3 regions of the Ruegeria sp. CG8 genome follow, and region 1 is predicted to be linked to each of the others. Evidence: riboswitches for the same ligand, from Rfam matches in the RefSeq annotation. Region 1 holds a riboswitch; each other region holds the start of a gene.
The links. Region 1 has a riboswitch for cobalamin ahead of ACR0EF_RS08810 (CbtB domain-containing protein). Riboswitches for the same ligand answer to the same signal wherever they lie in the genome.

Region 1 (5,183 bases):
CGGCCCTCGCCCAAGCAGGACCATGTCAGCCGCCTACTGGTGGAATACGCCCAGACCGGCCAACGGATCGTGCGGCTGAAATCGGGCGATGGCGGCCTGTTCGGACGCCTCGAGGAGGAACTGGTGGCACTGCGCGCTGCCGGGATCGCGTACGAGATCATTCCGGGCATCCCCTCGGCCATTGCGGCGGCTGCGGCGGCGGGCATCCCGCTGACCCGGCGCCTGACCGCGCGGCGGGTGCAGTTCGTCACCGGCCACGATGTCAGCGGCAAGCTGCCCGAGGATCTGAACCTGCCCGCGCTGGCCGACCCGGGCGCGACGACCGTGGTGTTCATGGGCAAGCGCACCTTTCCCCTGCTGGCGCAGGCGCTGCACGCGCATGGGCTGCCGCTGGACACCCCAGCGCTGATGGCCGAGTCGGTTTCGACGCCTGAGCAATCGCTGCACCGGTCCACCGTCGGCGCACTGGCTGAGCGTCTGGGCTCCGAGATCGGCACCGCGCCGGCGCTGATCCTTTATGGTCCGCTGGCGGAGTACGACGATGATTGATCTGGTCTTGATCGGGATCGGCACCGGCAACCCGGACCACGTGACCTTTCAGGGCGCGCAGGCGATCCGCGCGGCCGATATGATCCTGATCCCGCGCAAGGGCGCCAACAAGGCCGATCTGGCCGGCGTGCGCGAGGAAATCATCCGCAAGGTCACCGACACACCGCCCCAAATCGCCTATTTCGACATCCCCGAGCGCCGGTCGCAGGATGGCTACCTGCGCGGCGTGGATGAATGGCACGACGCAATCGCCCTGCGCTGGCAGGAAGCGATGGCCCGGCACCCCGACGCGCGCACGGTCGCCCTGCTGATCTGGGGCGACCCGTCGCTCTATGACAGCTCGCTGCGAATCGCGGCGCGGCTGGACCCGCAGCCGAACACGACGGTGATCCCCGGCATCACGGCGCTGCAGGCGCTGACGGCGGCCCATGCCATGCCAATCAATGAGATCGGCGCGCCCTATCTGGTCACCACCGGCCGGCGCATCCGCGACGAGGGCTGGCCCAGCGACGCCGATACGGTTGCGGTGATGCTGGATGGCGAATGTTCGTTCCAGACGCTGGACATGGCCGATTTTGACATCTGGTGGGGGGCTTACGTGGGCATGCCCGAGCAGGTCCTGATCAAAGGTCCGCTGGCGGATGTGGCCGACAAGATTTTGCGCACCCGCGCCGAGGCCCGCGGCCGGCACGGGTGGATCATGGATATCTATGTTCTGAAAAAGCGCGGGAATTGACGCGAAACGTCGCAAATGGCGATTGCGCCACAGCGGCATTCACGTCTAAATGGACGGGTCTGGTCCTGCCGGAGACATCCGGATGCTAAGAGGGAATTTGGTGCGGCCTGCGCGCAGGTCAAATCCAAAGCCGCCCCCGCGACTGTAAGCGGTGAGCCCTGTTCAACCAGCCACTCCCGATCCGTTCGGGGGGAAGGCGAACAGAGGCGCTGACCCGCAAGCCAGGAGACCTGCCAGGCGAACAATGAAACACCGGCCGTCGGGTGCGGCGGCACAGGAGGACAGAAAATGACGACACAAACGCAAACCGCATCAACGGCACGCGCTGGCATTCTTTCGGCAGTGTTCGCGGCAGCCCTGGGCCTGGGGATCATCACCCTGGCCGGTCACGTTCAGGCATCGGCGCTGCATGACGCCGCGCATGACGTGCGCCACGCAACCGGCTTCCCCTGCCACTAAACCAATGTTCAGTCGCATTCTGACCAGCGCGTTGTTCGCTGGTGCTGCAGCCGGGTTGATCGTCGCCCTGCTGCAGTTGGTATTCGTGCAGCCCGTGTTGCTGCATGCTGAACTCTATGAATCCGGAGAGCTGGTGCATTTCGGAGCCGAAGCCGTCTCGGCCCATCCCGAACTGCCGGGCATGTTCTCGGACCTGACCCGCGACGGGCTGAGCGTGGTGTTCACCATGCTGACCTATACCGGCTATGCGCTGGTTCTGGTCGCCCTGATGTCGCTGGCCGAAGCGCAAGGCCACCCGGTTGACGGGCGCACGGGCGTGCTGTGGGGCCTGGCCGGTTTCATCGCCTTTCACCTGGCGCCGGGCTTCACCCTGGCCCCCGAGGTTCCGGGTGTTGCCGCAGCCGATGTGTTCGCGCGGCAGATCTGGTGGTGGGCAACCGTCGCGGCTGCTGGTGTGGCCATGTGGCTGATCGCCTTTGGTGGCAACATCGTCAGCTATCTGGTTGCGGCCGTGCTGTTGATGGCCCCGCACCTGATCGGCGCGCCGGAACCCGACGTGTTCACCGGGCCGGTTCCGACCGAGATCGGGGCCCTGTTCGCAGCACGCGCCTTTGGCGTCGGCCTTGTGGCCTGGGTGCTGCTGGGTTCGTTTGCCGGGTATTTCTGGCAAAGCGAGGGCAAGCGCGTCGAAGCCGCGGCCTGATCCCCGAAATCCCACGACCCGCCGGCGCCCAACCGGCGGGTCATTTGCTTTTCAAGGAAACATGATGACACGCTCGCTTGCTCTTTTCGCGATCGGTCTGGTCTTTGGTGGGGGTGCCGGGTTCGTGCTGGCCGCGGCCAACGGCGTCACCTTCGATGGCCACGACCATGCCGACCCCGCCCAACATGGCGGCCATCACGCCGAGGCCATGGCCCATGACCATAGCACCGCCATCAACCTGCCCGCCGGACCGGACGCGCCGGGGCTGGAGATCGCCGTCTCCCCCGACCCGATGGCGGGTTGGAACCTGCATGTGATGCCAAAAAACTTCCGCTTCTCGCCGGAGCACGCCTCGCTGGACGACAAGCCCGGCGAAGGCCATGCGCATGTCTATGTAAACGGCGTCAAGCTGGCACGGCTTTATGGCAACTGGATGCACATCCCGGACCTGCCCAAGGGCGAAACCACCATCGAGGTCTCGCTGAACGCCAACAGCCACAGCCCGCTGGCCGTGGATGGGGTGCCGGTCAGCGCCTCGGTCACGGTTCAGGTGGACTGAAACGCGGGGATCCGCGCCCGCAGACACAAGCGAAGCCGCCCGCACGGCCGGGCGTCTTCGATCCAGCCATTCGGGCTGTTCAGAATGGTCCGACAGGTCGCCGCAATGTCATCGGCATCGGCGACCGGATTGATTCCCGAAAACACGTAGGACGCAAGGCTCTCCCCCTGCATCGCCACCACGGTCGGCTCCTCGCACCCGCTGAAACAGGCATGCTCGGCAACCTCGACCTGCCCGTCCAGTCCCGCAGCGCGCAGAGCGCCAGATACGGCCTGACGCTCGGCCGGCAAGTCGCGCTCGCCCGCGCAGCTGCTGCAGATCAAAACACGCATGCCCCTCGCCTGCCTTTTCCGTTTCACACTGTCGCTTGTGCGGGTTTCGCACCCCCGGCGCAAGCCCGCCGCCCACGATATTGTGACTGTACGCACCCGGGAATTCGGGAAGACTTGGGCCAACTACGACCTGGAGAGCCCGTGATGAAACGTCTTATGTTTTTCCTCGGCCTGCTGGCGCTGCCCGCGCTTGCTGCCGATATCGAACCGCGGCCGGGTTGGGCCGTCCACCCGACGACCAAGACCCATGACGCGCTGGTGGCCGACACGATCGCAGCGGTCAAGGCAAACGGTCTGATCGTGGTCACCCAGGCCGGTCCGACCAAGGCCGCCGCCGCGCGCGGCATCACCATTCCGGGCAACCGGGTGATCGGGGTCTTCAACAACGACTATGCGGTGCGGGTTCTGGAACAATCGGTGCCCGCGATGATCGAGGCGCCGATCCGCCTGTACGTCACGGAAAACGAGGACGGGACCGCGACGCTGTCCTACAAAACGCCCACTTTGGTCTTTGCCCCCTACAACGGTGGCTCCGACGCCTTGCCCGCGATTGCCGCAGAGTTGGACGCCAAATTCGCCGCCATCGCCCAGATGGCTGTCAAATAGTCACACTGACGTGATGCGGCTTGCACCGGCCCGGAACCTCCGCAATCTGCTGCGCAACGGAACTTACGGAGCTTGTTCGATGCAGGACCTGTCCCCCCGCGCTGCGGACCTTCTGGCGCAACGGCTGTACGAGGCCGGGTGCCGCCACGCATTCGGCATGCCCGGGGGCGAGGTGTTGACCCTGGTCGATGCGCTGGAACAGGCCGGGATCACCTTTCACCTGACCAAGCACGAAAACTCGGCCGGGTTCATGGCCGAGGCGGTGCATCACCGCGATGGAGCGCCGGCGATTCTGGTGGCGACCCTAGGTCCGGGGGCCATGAACGGCATCAATGTCGTGGCCAACGCGCTGCAGGACCGGGTGCCGATGATCGTGCTGACCGGCTGCGTCGATGCCGACGAGGCGCTGACCTACACCCATCAGGTCATGGATCACGCGCAGGTCTATCGCTCGATTACAAAGGGTACGTTCACCCTGACGGCCAAGGGCGCCGACATCATCGCCGACAAAGCGGTGTCGCTGGCCACGCAGGCGCGACCGGGGCCGGTGCATATCGACGTACCGATCTCGGTCGCCGATACCCGGGTGTCTATCGCCAAGCGCCGACGGCTGACCCGGGCCGCCCGCGTCGCGCCCGAGGGCACATGCCTGGAGAAGGCCCGCCGCTGGGTGGCCGAGGCCGAGCGTCCGCTGGCGATCATCGGGCTGGACGTGCTGTATGACGACTCGCGCAGCGTGGTGCGGGCGTTTTTGGAACATTTCGGCATCCCGTTCGTCACGACCTACAAGGCCAAGGGCGTGGTGCCCGAGGATCACCCGCTGTGCCTGGGGGGCGCGGGGCTGTCGCCCTTGGCCGACACGCAGCTTGTGCCGCTGGTCGAACAGGCCGACCTGATCCTGTGCCTGGGCTATGACCCCATCGAAATGCGCCCCGGCTGGCGCGAGATCTGGGACCCGGACGAGAAACGCGTGATCGACATCTCGGCCGTGGTGAATGACCACTACATGCATCAGGCGGGGCTGAACCTGGTGGCCGATACCGGCGCCACGCTTGAGGCGATCGCCAAGGGCAACCCCGCCCGCCCGACCTGGCCCCAAGGCCAGCCGGCGCAGGCCAAGGCCGCCTTGGCCGCAGCCTTTCCGACCGATGACGACTGGGGCGCCGCCGCCGTGATCGCCGAGGCTCGCGATACCCTGCCCCCCGAAACCTTGGCCACCGCAGACAGCGGCGCGCACCG
Region 2 (5,183 bases), on a different contig from region 1:
ACAATGACTTCGGGGTTGCGATCGACGACTTCCTCCCAGGTGACGGTCGCCCAGCTTTTCTCGAAATCATCCATGATGTTGACGCCGCCTGCGGCCTCGATCAGAGCGGTCGGCATGGCATAGGGGCCGGCTGTGAACGGCGTATCCTCGCCGCTGTCGTAGACAAAGACACGCGGCGGTTCGCCCGAAGGATTCAGGCCAGAGGTGATCTCAGCAAGTTCGGCCTTGTACCCCTGAACCAGCTTTTGCGCCCTGTCTTCGACACCGAAGATACGACCGAGATTCAGCAGATCGTTGTACATGTCACCCATGCTGGCTTTGGGCTTGTCGCCAATGTGGATGCAGCTTTCAGTCAGTTCGTAGACTTTGATCCCGAAGGGCTCGAGCGTCTCCGGCGTCACCTCGCCACCCACTTTCATCCCGTAGTTCCAGCCTGCGAAATAGAAATCGGCATCTGCGCCGACCAGCACCTCTTTGCTGGGATATTTGGCCGGCAGCTCGGGCAGTTGCTGCACTCCGGCGCGCATGTCTTCGTCCAACGTCTTCCAGCCGGAAATGCCGGTATATCCCACCATCCGGTCGGCCAAGCCCAGCACCAGCATCATTTCCGTCAGGTTCACGTCGTTCGAGACCGCCGCCTTGGGCGGTTCGTCAAAGGTGACGGTTCGATTGCAACTTTGCACGGTGGTTTCCGCGGTCGCGGTGTTGGTGGCCAAAGCAAGGCCCAGGGCCAGGGTGGTCGGTTTCATTTCAAGCTTCCTTCTGGTTGGGGGTGGGGAGTTGATAGGTCAGGTGAGGTTTGTGACTGAGGCTGAGCTGCTCTTGCCGGGCGGTGACTTCGAACGTGTCAGAGACCAGCCTGTCACTCAGCACTGTCTGGGGTGGGCCAAAGCCGCAGGGTCGACCGTTCTTCAGAACCAGAACACGGTCGCAGACATCGGCAGCCAAGTTCAGGTCGTGCAGCGAGGTGACGATCGTCAGGTCGAGGTCCCGGATCAGCCGCAACACCTCTAGCTGGTGGCGGATGTCCAGGTGGTTGGTAGGCTCGTCCAGCACAAGAATCCGGGGTTCCTGGGCAAGGGCGCGCGCGACCATCACACGCTGACGCTCGCCGCCGGACAGAGTGGCCAGCCCACGGTCGGTAAACCCGTCCAGATCCATTCGGTGCAGCGCGGATTCGATGATCTGGTGGTCACGACTGCCGGGCGTGGACAGGCCCAACCGGTGCGGCACCCGCCCCAACGCCACGATGTCGCGCACGGTCAGCGCGAAATCCGAGGGCTGCTCCTGCAGCACGGCGGCTACCTGACGCGCCAGCGCCCGGGGGGCCATTCTTTTGACGGATCCGCCGTCCACCAGAATGTCGCCCGAGGACGGACGGTGATAGCCGTAGATCATCCGCAGAAGGGTTGTCTTGCCGGCACCGTTCGGCCCCACAACCCCCATGACCTGCCCGCGCATCAGCGCAAAACTGGTCTCGTGCAGCACCAACGGCGCTCGTTTTCGCGGCGCCCAAGTGACGGCATCCACCGACAGCAAAGGCGCGCTCATGAGGCGCAATCCGCATCTTCCGAAGACGCAGCCATCGCGGCTGGAATGCGGGCCAGTGTTGCGTGGCGAAGCCCGGCCGGGCGGTCGACCGAGCTGCACCATCCATCGCGCAACTGCTGGTACAGCCGGGCGAATTCCACCAATGCCCCGGTCTCTTCAGACGTAATACCGCCAACCAGGTAAGATGCCTTGCCCGGCCCGTGATAGGCGACGGTACAGGGTCGGGTGCACCCGGCCATGCAGGCGGCACCGGAAACGTCAAAACCTGCCAAACAGTCGTCTTCGGCCAGCGCGGCGCGCAATCGTCCGATCAGGTCAGGCCCGGGGCGTGCGGCTGCGCCCTTGGGTCGGCAAGATAGGCAAACCGTGATGTGATGTGTTGATTGTCGGTTCATTTCGCCCTCCGCGAAATCGCGGGGCGGAAAGGGAACCAGTCATGTCAGCGGCGTAAGCCGAAAATGCCATCTTGGCCTCCTTCCGGGACACCCCGCCCGGGTTGAGTTGCGTTTGATGATGGCAGGTCTCCTGACTCGCGGTGTATGGCTTGCCCCGCCTTCCCAGACCTATCGGCCCAGTGGCATCCGGGGGTCGCACACCGCCTACAGTTGCGGGGGCAGTCACGGCATTGGCGTCAGAACGGCGCCGCACCGTATTCCCATTTACCCGACCGCCGAAACGATCGGGAACCATCAGCGCCAATCTCATCCATGAATCGAGTTGCACTGTCAACGACTTACTGGGCGGGTGCGTAATGGAGGTATCCAGGCGACCCTTCGGCACCGCCTGAGCGACAGACCGGGCGGCTAATTACGTCGTTTTGACCAAATGACTTAAGATAGCCCGGAAGGTCCCGAAACACGGCGGCGCAAGCGGGCTGACTGCCAAGCCTCCGTGAGCGGCCTCGCCCTTTCCCTTTGATTGCAGAAGCCTATTGTTGCCAAGCTTACAAAATTTACGCGCGGAAAAATCATTGATTTATCTTGTGATTGATTCAAACATACGAATTCGACACAACTTTAGCTTTACCTCCGTTGTTGTCGCTGTCGCCCGTTTCGTCGGGCCCTTCCGACTGCTGGAGTGAGTGCTGGCAGTCGGAAGGCATTTCACGAAGATCAGCGTTGGGAGGACGCGGTGCCCGGACTTAACGTACGAACCCTTCCTCGAAACTTCGCACCGGTTTTTGCCCATGACGTCATTGCGTCAGCACGCTTTGTTTACGGTCCCGGGGATCGGCAGAATTTCTGTCTGCCAGCCATGTCTTTGGCGGCAAAACCGGGGACCGCATAGACGCAGGCGCGCAAAATAAAACCACCTATTCCACAAGCATCAGCAAACCCAAGAGGAGAAGAAAGTGATTAACAAAGTCATGATGATTTCAGGCGCGACGTGTTTCGCACTGCTAGCGGCCTGTGACGACACCAGCACGTCAAGCACACCTGCCGAACTGACGCCCGCTCAACAGGCGTGTCTGCGAGACGTGGCCAAAACAACCAACAATCCGCAAGTGGTCGTGCTCTCATCCGCGTTCAGCGAGGCTGGAACACAAGTCACCGTTGGGGTTGGAGAGGATCGGGCTCCGTGGAATTGTATTGCCTATAGTGATGGCGCGACAGCTGGTATCGAGTTCCTGGGCGACGAAGGCGCGTTGTGACCCGTTTTATGCCTAGTTGAAATCGGCTGTGCTGCGCTTGCTTGATACGCAGAGGTCCGGCTTGGTCTGCAGAATAACCATCATCGCGTTTGCGACCCTTTACCTGTTGGCGTTGTTTGCGTTCCTGACGGGCACTTTTGGCTGGTTCGGACAGGAACGAGACCCATTGTCCGGCGTGTTCCTTTTGCCGCTGGGTCTGCCTTGGGTCCTTGCGGTGGACCTTTTCTCAGAGGTCGCCAAACCGTGGTTCGCAGCGATAGCACCGGTGCTCAACCTGTTGGCACTGGTTTTGATATGCAGATGGGCACGTGGTTTGCGCCAGGAATGAAGGCGGAACTCTTTCCCGCAAAATGGGAGGAAAACATGGGAAAAGTGATCTTGGGGCTTGTGATCGGGCTCATCCTCGGCGTGGTTGGAGCGATGACCTTGGGCGGCGGGGCCGCGATGGGTGTCGGCGTTGCGACAGGCTTGTCCGCCGGTGTGTGCACCACATTGAAGGGAGCTCAGGCCGAGAACCTGATCACCGCCGAGCAAGCAGATCAGATCCTCAATCGCGTGAACTCCGAGATGGCATCATTGCAAGGAATTGAAACGACGGACGAGATCGTCGGCAGCGCACAGGCATGCGATGAATTTCTGGCAAAGTTGCGGGAAGCGAAGTGAGGTTTCTGCTCACCGGAAACACAACACTTAGGATAGACCAACAGAGGACCTGCTCATGAAACGCAGTTTTTTGAACCTTTTAACTCCCGCCCTTGCGCTCAGCGGAACAGCCGCGCTGGCCATGTCAGACGCCGACGACGCGTGTATCGACCATCTGCGGCAGGTCGGTGGACCGGACGGTCAGTCCGGCACGATCGAAAGCTCACAGTTCTCGGAAGCCGGCACGCTCGTCATGCTGCGTGACGCGGGCGGAACACTTTGGCGTTGCATTGCGTACAAGGATGGAAGCATCGGCGAGATGTCGGTTGTCGAGGCGATGGATGATGGTGGCGGAGCCATGGACGGCGCTTCCGGGTCTACAGGTAGCCAGCGCGTCAAATTCGATGCCGGGTCCACCGGCGCCGAGCTCGTCGGCCAACTCGCGCCAGGGGCATCGCAGCAATACGTTCTTGGCGCGAAGAATGAACAGTTTCTTTACGTCCGCGTTGCTCCGCGAAATGGATCCCTGGACTACGTCATTCGCAACCCCGATGGGTCTGAATTGCTGGGATTGATGTCTGCGGACAAGGAGTATCGCGGACAGCTGTGGCAATCCGGCGATCATGTTGTCGAGGTCATCAACCGCAGCAACTCTGCCGTCGACTACAACGTCATTTTTGGAATTGAATAGGTGATCGCCCCGAAACCATGAAACGCATTTCCAAAAAATAGGAAAGCAGATGAAATCCAAGACCCTAGTGGCGATCGGCGCGGTCAGTGTCTCTGTGCTTGCAGGATGCGACGAAAGTGGCGGATCAGTGGAAGCAAGTGCTCCTACCGTGGGCAGTTCCAGCGATCTGTCGTCATTTGAAGGCGCAAGAGCGGGTCAGGCTGAAATGGGCATTCAAAGTCTCGGGTTTGAACTCATCCGAAGCGAAGGGCTGACCTCGTACTGGTTCAACAAGGAGACCGGTGCCTGTGCTCGGATCACGACATCTGAGGGAAGATACTCGGACGTAGCGATGCTGCCGTCTGGTGACTGCTGACACACCTCATCAATCCCAAATCTGCAAAAAGGAGCTCCAACTTGCATTTCGACCTGGCACATGCGGCGATTACCGTTGTCGCCTTGATAATCACCAACCTGGCCTTGAAGTCGGCCGGCGTGATCACCGAAGACAACAAACACCAATGGAACTGGAAAGTTGTTCTGGCCTACTTCGTGGTCGTCTATATCATCAACATGGTGTGGCCGATTTAAAGCTGAAGGGCGAGATGCCAACCGCCGACCTGACCTGGTTACCGTGAACGCGCCTCTCCGCGGGATTTCCGGCAGGAA
Region 3 (5,183 bases), on a different contig from region 1:
TGGTCGGCGGTGGTTTCGCCGGCACCATGGCTGATTGCCTGATCCAGCAGCGAGGTCGCATCCCGGGCCGAGCCTTCGGCGGCGCGGGTGATCAGTGCCAGCGCGTCATCCGAGATTTCCGCGCCCTCGGCGGTGGCGATCTTGCGCAGCAGGCCGATCATCACTTCGGGCTCGATCCGGCGCAGGTCGAACCGTTGGCAGCGCGACAGCACGGTGACCGGAACCTTGCGGATCTCGGTCGTGGCGAAGATGAATTTCACATGCTCGGGCGGTTCCTCCAGCGTTTTCAACAGCGCGTTGAAGGCGCTGGTCGACAGCATGTGGACTTCGTCGATGATGTAGATCTTGTACCGCGCGCTGGCGGCGCGATAGCGCACGCTGTCGATGATCTCTCGGATGTCGTTCACGCCGGTGCGGCTGGCGGCGTCCATTTCCAGCACGTCCACATGGCGACCTTCCATGATGGCCACGCAATGCTCGCACTGGCCGCAGGGTTCGGTCGTTGGGCCGCCATTGCCGTCGGGTCCGATGCAGTTCATGCCCTTGGCGATGATCCGGGCCGTGGTCGTCTTGCCGGTGCCGCGGATGCCGGTCATGATGAAGGCCTGCGCGATCCGGTCCGCCTCGAACGCGTTTTTCAGCGTGCGCACCATGGCATCCTGACCGACCAGGTCGGCAAAGGTTTCCGGGCGGTATTTTCGGGCGAGAACCTGATAGGCGGGGCTGGACTGTGTGGTCATGTCTGCTCTGACGGATTCGTACTGACGATGCAGGGTAGAGTTCCCGGTGCCCCGCGTCCACAGCGCCGGTGCAGGTTTTTCGCTTTGGCGAGCGCGCGGTGTGAGGCATACTGCGCGGATCAAGTTCAATCAGCCAGTTTCGGGGGGAACGTCTGATGACAAATCTTGTGGTTCATGCATTGCAGGTGGGCGGCGGTACGCTGGCCCTGACCTCGGTTCCCGGCGGTGGCGGCGACTATGAGGGAGACCTGGACCTGATTTCAGCCTGGGCGCCGGGGCTGGTGATTTCGATGACAACCCTTGCCGAACTGGTTGCCGTGGGTGCGGGCGAATTGGGTTGTGACATCCATCGGCGCGCCTGTCGGTGGGCGCATCTGCCGGTCGCCGACTTCTCGGCGCCGTTGACCGAGATATCCGGCCGCTGGCCCGAAGTCAGTGCCGCCGCCCGCCATGCGCTGTCGGGCGGCGGGCGGGTACTGGTCCACTGCCGGGGCGGTTGCGGGCGGTCTGGCATGGTTGTCCTGCGTCTGATGATCGAAAGCGGCGAGCAGCCGGAACAAGCCCTGAAACGCCTGCGGGCCGTACGCCCCTGCGCGGTCGAAACCGATGCTCAGATGGACTGGGCCATCGCCCCGGCGCGCGAGGCACTGGCGACCTGACCTTCAGGCGGTTGCGCGGAACTCGCGCTCGGCCCTGACCACGGGCATGATCGCCGTGGCCTGCAGCATCGCACAGGGTCGATCACCAATGACCTGTGCGGGCAGGGCGTCGCGCTGGTCGTCAAACAGCATGTCGGCAAAGGTATCAAGGCAGTCGGGTGGGGTGTCGGCGGCCGCTCCGCAATACACGCGGATCCGTTCGGGACGTGCATCGAACCGCGCCGTGCAGCCATGTTCGCAATGGGCCAGTTCGCTGCTGCCTTCCACTTGGAAGTCGGGGGATGTTGCCGCCTGCGCCGTCGCCATTGCCTGCGCGATGGCCCGTGCCATGCGCGCCAGTGCCGGGCAGGTCTTTCCGGTGCGCTGGCAGATTGTTGCCGCGAATTCATGGGTGTCGGTCTTCCAAATCATGTTGCGCCCTCCGCGCGCTGGGCGAGGTGGATTTGGACAGACGCCGGTTTCAAGGCCAGACCCTGCCCGGACACCCCGTCCGAGTTTCGGTTTCACGTTTGATGGCAGGTCTCCTGACTTGCGGGTCTTTGCTTTGCCAACCTTCCCAACCTTGCGGTCAGTGGTATTTAGGCATCGCTCTCCGCCTACAGTTGCGGGGGCAGTCGCGGCCTTGGTCCGCTCCGGAGTTCCGGGTTGGACCGCACCGTGTTCCCTTTTCATCCCGGACCGAAACGGCACGGGAACCATCCCCTCATCGCTAGCGGTGTATCCGAGATCGAGTCAAGACGGTTTCAGCCCGGTTGCCGGAGTGAGGCCCAAGGGAACAGATCAGGCAGTCTGCGCAGCACATTCGAATCCCTGCGGGCACGGGCCAATTGCCAGCCGCCTTGCATCACGATGAACAGGGTGTCCGCAGCATTTTCAGGGTCGGAAACTCCGAACCGCGCGGCGTGGTTTCGAACTTCGATGATCCAGCTTTCATACAGACGGTCTGCATGTTCCCGAAACGCGCGGTTGTCGGGGCTTTCGAACAGGGTGGCGGCGATCGGGCAGGTCTCCCATTGGGCCGAGGTGTCGAACAGCTTCGCGATCTTGTGGCACAGGGTGGTGACCCCGTCGCGAAAATCCGCGGCGTCGTCGAATGCCGCAGCGATCATGCTCAACATCCCGTCCGAGGCCCAACTGGCCGCCGCCAGGGCCAGATCCGGCTTGCCCTTTGGAAAATGGTGATAAAGCGAACCCTTGGGGGCTTGCGCTTCGGCCAGCAATTCCGCCAGACCGACACCGTTATAGCCCGAGCGCTGGAACAGTCGGGCGGCAGTCACGATCAGGCGATCTTTGGTGTTTGGTGGACGTTGGGTCATGCAGGCCAAATATTGACAGGCCTAGACCAATTGGTCCAGACACAAAGTATTAGACCGATCGGTCCAGAGTGTTTGGAGGCAAAGATGTTGGATTCGCAGCACGCGGTTGACGTGGAAGACTTTAAGTTTCCGTCGGGCCAGACCCAGCTGGCGGCGCGGCTTTACACTCCGGCGGTCGAGCCGCAAACCGTTGTTGTGCTGAACGGCGCAACAGGAGTGCCACGTGACTACTATCAGCACTTTGCTCGCTGGCTGGCCGCCGAGCGCGGTATGGCTTGCCTGACATATGATTACCGGGATTTCGAGCATTCGCTGACCGGGCGGCTGAAAGACTCGAAGGCCACGATGGCGGACTGGGCGCTGATCGACATGCCCGCAGCGCGTGCCGAGATGCACCGTCGATACCCGCAGGCAAAACTGTGGGTGATCGGGCATTCGGTCGGTGGAATGCTGGGTCCGCTGCAACCGGAAATCGAACAGATCGACCGGATGATCTGTGTGTGCGCAGGTTTGGTGACGGTGGCCGATCACCCGTGGCCCTACAAGGGCTTGGCGACTCTGTTCTGGTATGGCCACGTGCCACCTCTGGTGCGTCTTCTGGGGTACCTGCCGGGGAAACTTCTGGGATTCGGAGCCGATTTGCCGGCGGGCGTCTATTGGCAATGGCGCAAGTGGTGTACATCGCCCACCAGCTATCTGCCCGAATTGGGAGACACGCTTCCCCAGGCGGATTGGAGTCGGGCGAACGCCACGGCGGATATCATTGCGTTCGAGGATGACCAGACTGTGCCACCGCCCGCGGTCTGGCGGCTGTCTGAACTCTATGGTCCGACCGCCCGTCGGCGTTTGTTGCAGCCGAAGGATTTCGGACTGTCCGAAATCGGTCATATCGGCGCCTTCGCCCGGCGCAGCAGTGCCGTTTGGCCGCGATTGATCGCCTGACCCGCCCGCAAGCGCGGTTTTCAGGAACAACGACGAAATACAGAGGTTGGATTGACCGGGCCGAATACGCGGCGCGGCGTCAAGTGAGAGGTTGGACATCGACCCAAGCGGGGCTCGTTGTGGCTGCTTCCTTCCGGACCTGACCAGGTTGGCGAGGCGCTTGCCCGCGCCAACCTCTCGACCGCCGATATAGGCATCACGCACCCGCTTGGCAACCCGTCACAAAGACAGGCGTACCCTAAGAAACCCGCGCGCGTCCTGCCCGTCGGTGGTGGCTGCAAAGTGGTCGAGCTCGTGCAGGTAGTTTGCAGCGCGTGGCCCGGTCTTCAGAATCACGGACCGGCCCGCCTGCGGAACAAAGGAAAAGCTTTGGGCGGTGTTTTCCACCGGATCCGGACCCAATCGTCCCGCCAGGTAGTCGCGCAAGATTCCCTGGAGGCTCAGCGGCGGCACCGGGATCAGGCGGGCCGGGTCTGGGACGGGAAAGTTGCCGCCGCCATTGGCTCGGTAGCTGTTTGATGCAACGACGAATTGTTCATCCGGATCGACGGGGCGGCCCTGAAAGGCAAGATCGCGCAGGCGGGAATGGGACGTGTCGATCAACTGGCCGCCTAAATCATATCGCGCGGGCTGGGTCAGATCGAACCTGTAGGTCACCCCATGCAGCACGTCGAAATTGTGCCCGGTGCCCTCGGGGTCGATCAGAACCTGCTCGTCGCTGTTGCCAAGTTGGGAAAACTGGGCAGCCGACATCTCCAGCCACTCGGCGATCTGGCGGCCATCCAGCAGCATGGCGGCCAGTTGGTTTGGAAACACATGCAAGTCCGAGACATGCCTTACGGTGACATCGCCAGCCGGGACTTCGGTGTAATGCCGTGGTCCGGCCCGGCCTCCGAATTTCGAAGGTGCGGCTGCGGACAGAACAGGGAGGGTTTCAAAGGTCGTTCCGGCCAGAACCGGTCGCAGGGCTGCCGCCTGTGCTGCGGCGACCAAGTTCAGCCCCTGATCCACCCCGCAAAAGGTGAAATAGCTGTGCAGGGTACGATTGATCCGGCCCACCGGCTGGGCAGCGGCTTTGCGGGTCGCCTTATGGGCGGCGGCAAAAAGTTCGACCATCTCAGGGTCTTCAGGAACGACCCGAGCGCCGGTTTCAGCCCCGCCCGGGCAGATCGCGCGCAGATGCGCGCTGTGACCAGCAATTCTCGCTTCTCCCGCGGCGTTCATAGCAAGCGTGAGGTCGATCACCCCCAAATGCGACCCCGCTGATCCGGGCATGACCACGGGTCTGGCCTGCTGCGGGTTACCATCGCTTGGGTCGGGCAGTGTCAGGTGCGTGTGTCCGGCCACGATTGCATCAATACCGTCCAGAGCAGAAAGCTGTGCGACCACATTTTCCGACATCGGCGCGACGTCGGGCTCGCCTAGACCAGAATGTGCAAGAGCCACAATCAGGTCGCAGCCCTGACGACGCAAATTCTCGGCCATCCGGCGCGCCGTGGCGACGGCATCCTCGGCTGCAACCTGGC

Region 2: another riboswitch for cobalamin. It lies ahead of ACR0EF_RS16120 (DUF1636 family protein); the one in region 1 lies ahead of ACR0EF_RS08810 (CbtB domain-containing protein).
Region 3: another riboswitch for cobalamin. It lies ahead of ACR0EF_RS12900 (hypothetical protein); the one in region 1 lies ahead of ACR0EF_RS08810 (CbtB domain-containing protein).

What each region holds. Positions count from the first base shown of each region.
Region 1 is NZ_JBQFRA010000002.1:561,498-566,680, forward strand. Features, by position in the region: gene cobA (uroporphyrinogen-III C-methyltransferase) at 1-549, shown strand, start outside; gene cobF (precorrin-6A synthase (deacetylating)) at 542-1,285, shown strand; cobalamin riboswitch at 1,329-1,537, shown strand; gene ACR0EF_RS08810 (CbtB domain-containing protein) at 1,574-1,744, shown strand; gene ACR0EF_RS08815 (CbtA family protein) at 1,749-2,447, shown strand; gene ACR0EF_RS08820 (hypothetical protein) at 2,512-3,006, shown strand; gene ACR0EF_RS08825 (DUF1636 family protein) at 2,994-3,338, opposite strand; gene ACR0EF_RS08830 (DUF302 domain-containing protein) at 3,483-3,944, shown strand; gene ACR0EF_RS08835 (thiamine pyrophosphate-binding protein) at 4,024-5,183, shown strand, end outside.
Region 2 is NZ_JBQFRA010000005.1:244,705-249,887, forward strand. Features, by position in the region: gene ACR0EF_RS16110 (ABC transporter substrate-binding protein) at 1-749, opposite strand, end outside; gene ACR0EF_RS16115 (ABC transporter ATP-binding protein) at 751-1,551, opposite strand; gene ACR0EF_RS16120 (DUF1636 family protein) at 1,548-1,946, opposite strand; cobalamin riboswitch at 2,050-2,257, opposite strand; gene ACR0EF_RS16125 (hypothetical protein) at 2,903-3,202, shown strand; gene ACR0EF_RS16130 (hypothetical protein) at 3,527-3,865, shown strand; gene ACR0EF_RS16135 (hypothetical protein) at 3,921-4,535, shown strand; gene ACR0EF_RS16140 (hypothetical protein) at 4,585-4,890, shown strand; gene ACR0EF_RS16145 (hypothetical protein) at 4,932-5,105, shown strand.
Region 3 is NZ_JBQFRA010000003.1:551,111-556,293, forward strand. Features, by position in the region: gene ACR0EF_RS12890 (DNA polymerase III subunit gamma/tau) at 1-740, opposite strand, end outside; gene ACR0EF_RS12895 (protein-tyrosine phosphatase family protein) at 896-1,399, shown strand; gene ACR0EF_RS12900 (hypothetical protein) at 1,403-1,810, opposite strand; cobalamin riboswitch at 1,897-2,114, opposite strand; gene ACR0EF_RS12905 (TetR/AcrR family transcriptional regulator) at 2,143-2,715, opposite strand; gene ACR0EF_RS12910 (alpha/beta hydrolase family protein) at 2,800-3,657, shown strand; RNA gene ffs (signal recognition particle sRNA small type) at 3,739-3,837, opposite strand; gene ACR0EF_RS12920 (bifunctional 2',3'-cyclic-nucleotide 2'-phosphodiesterase/3'-nucleotidase) at 3,877-5,183, opposite strand, start outside.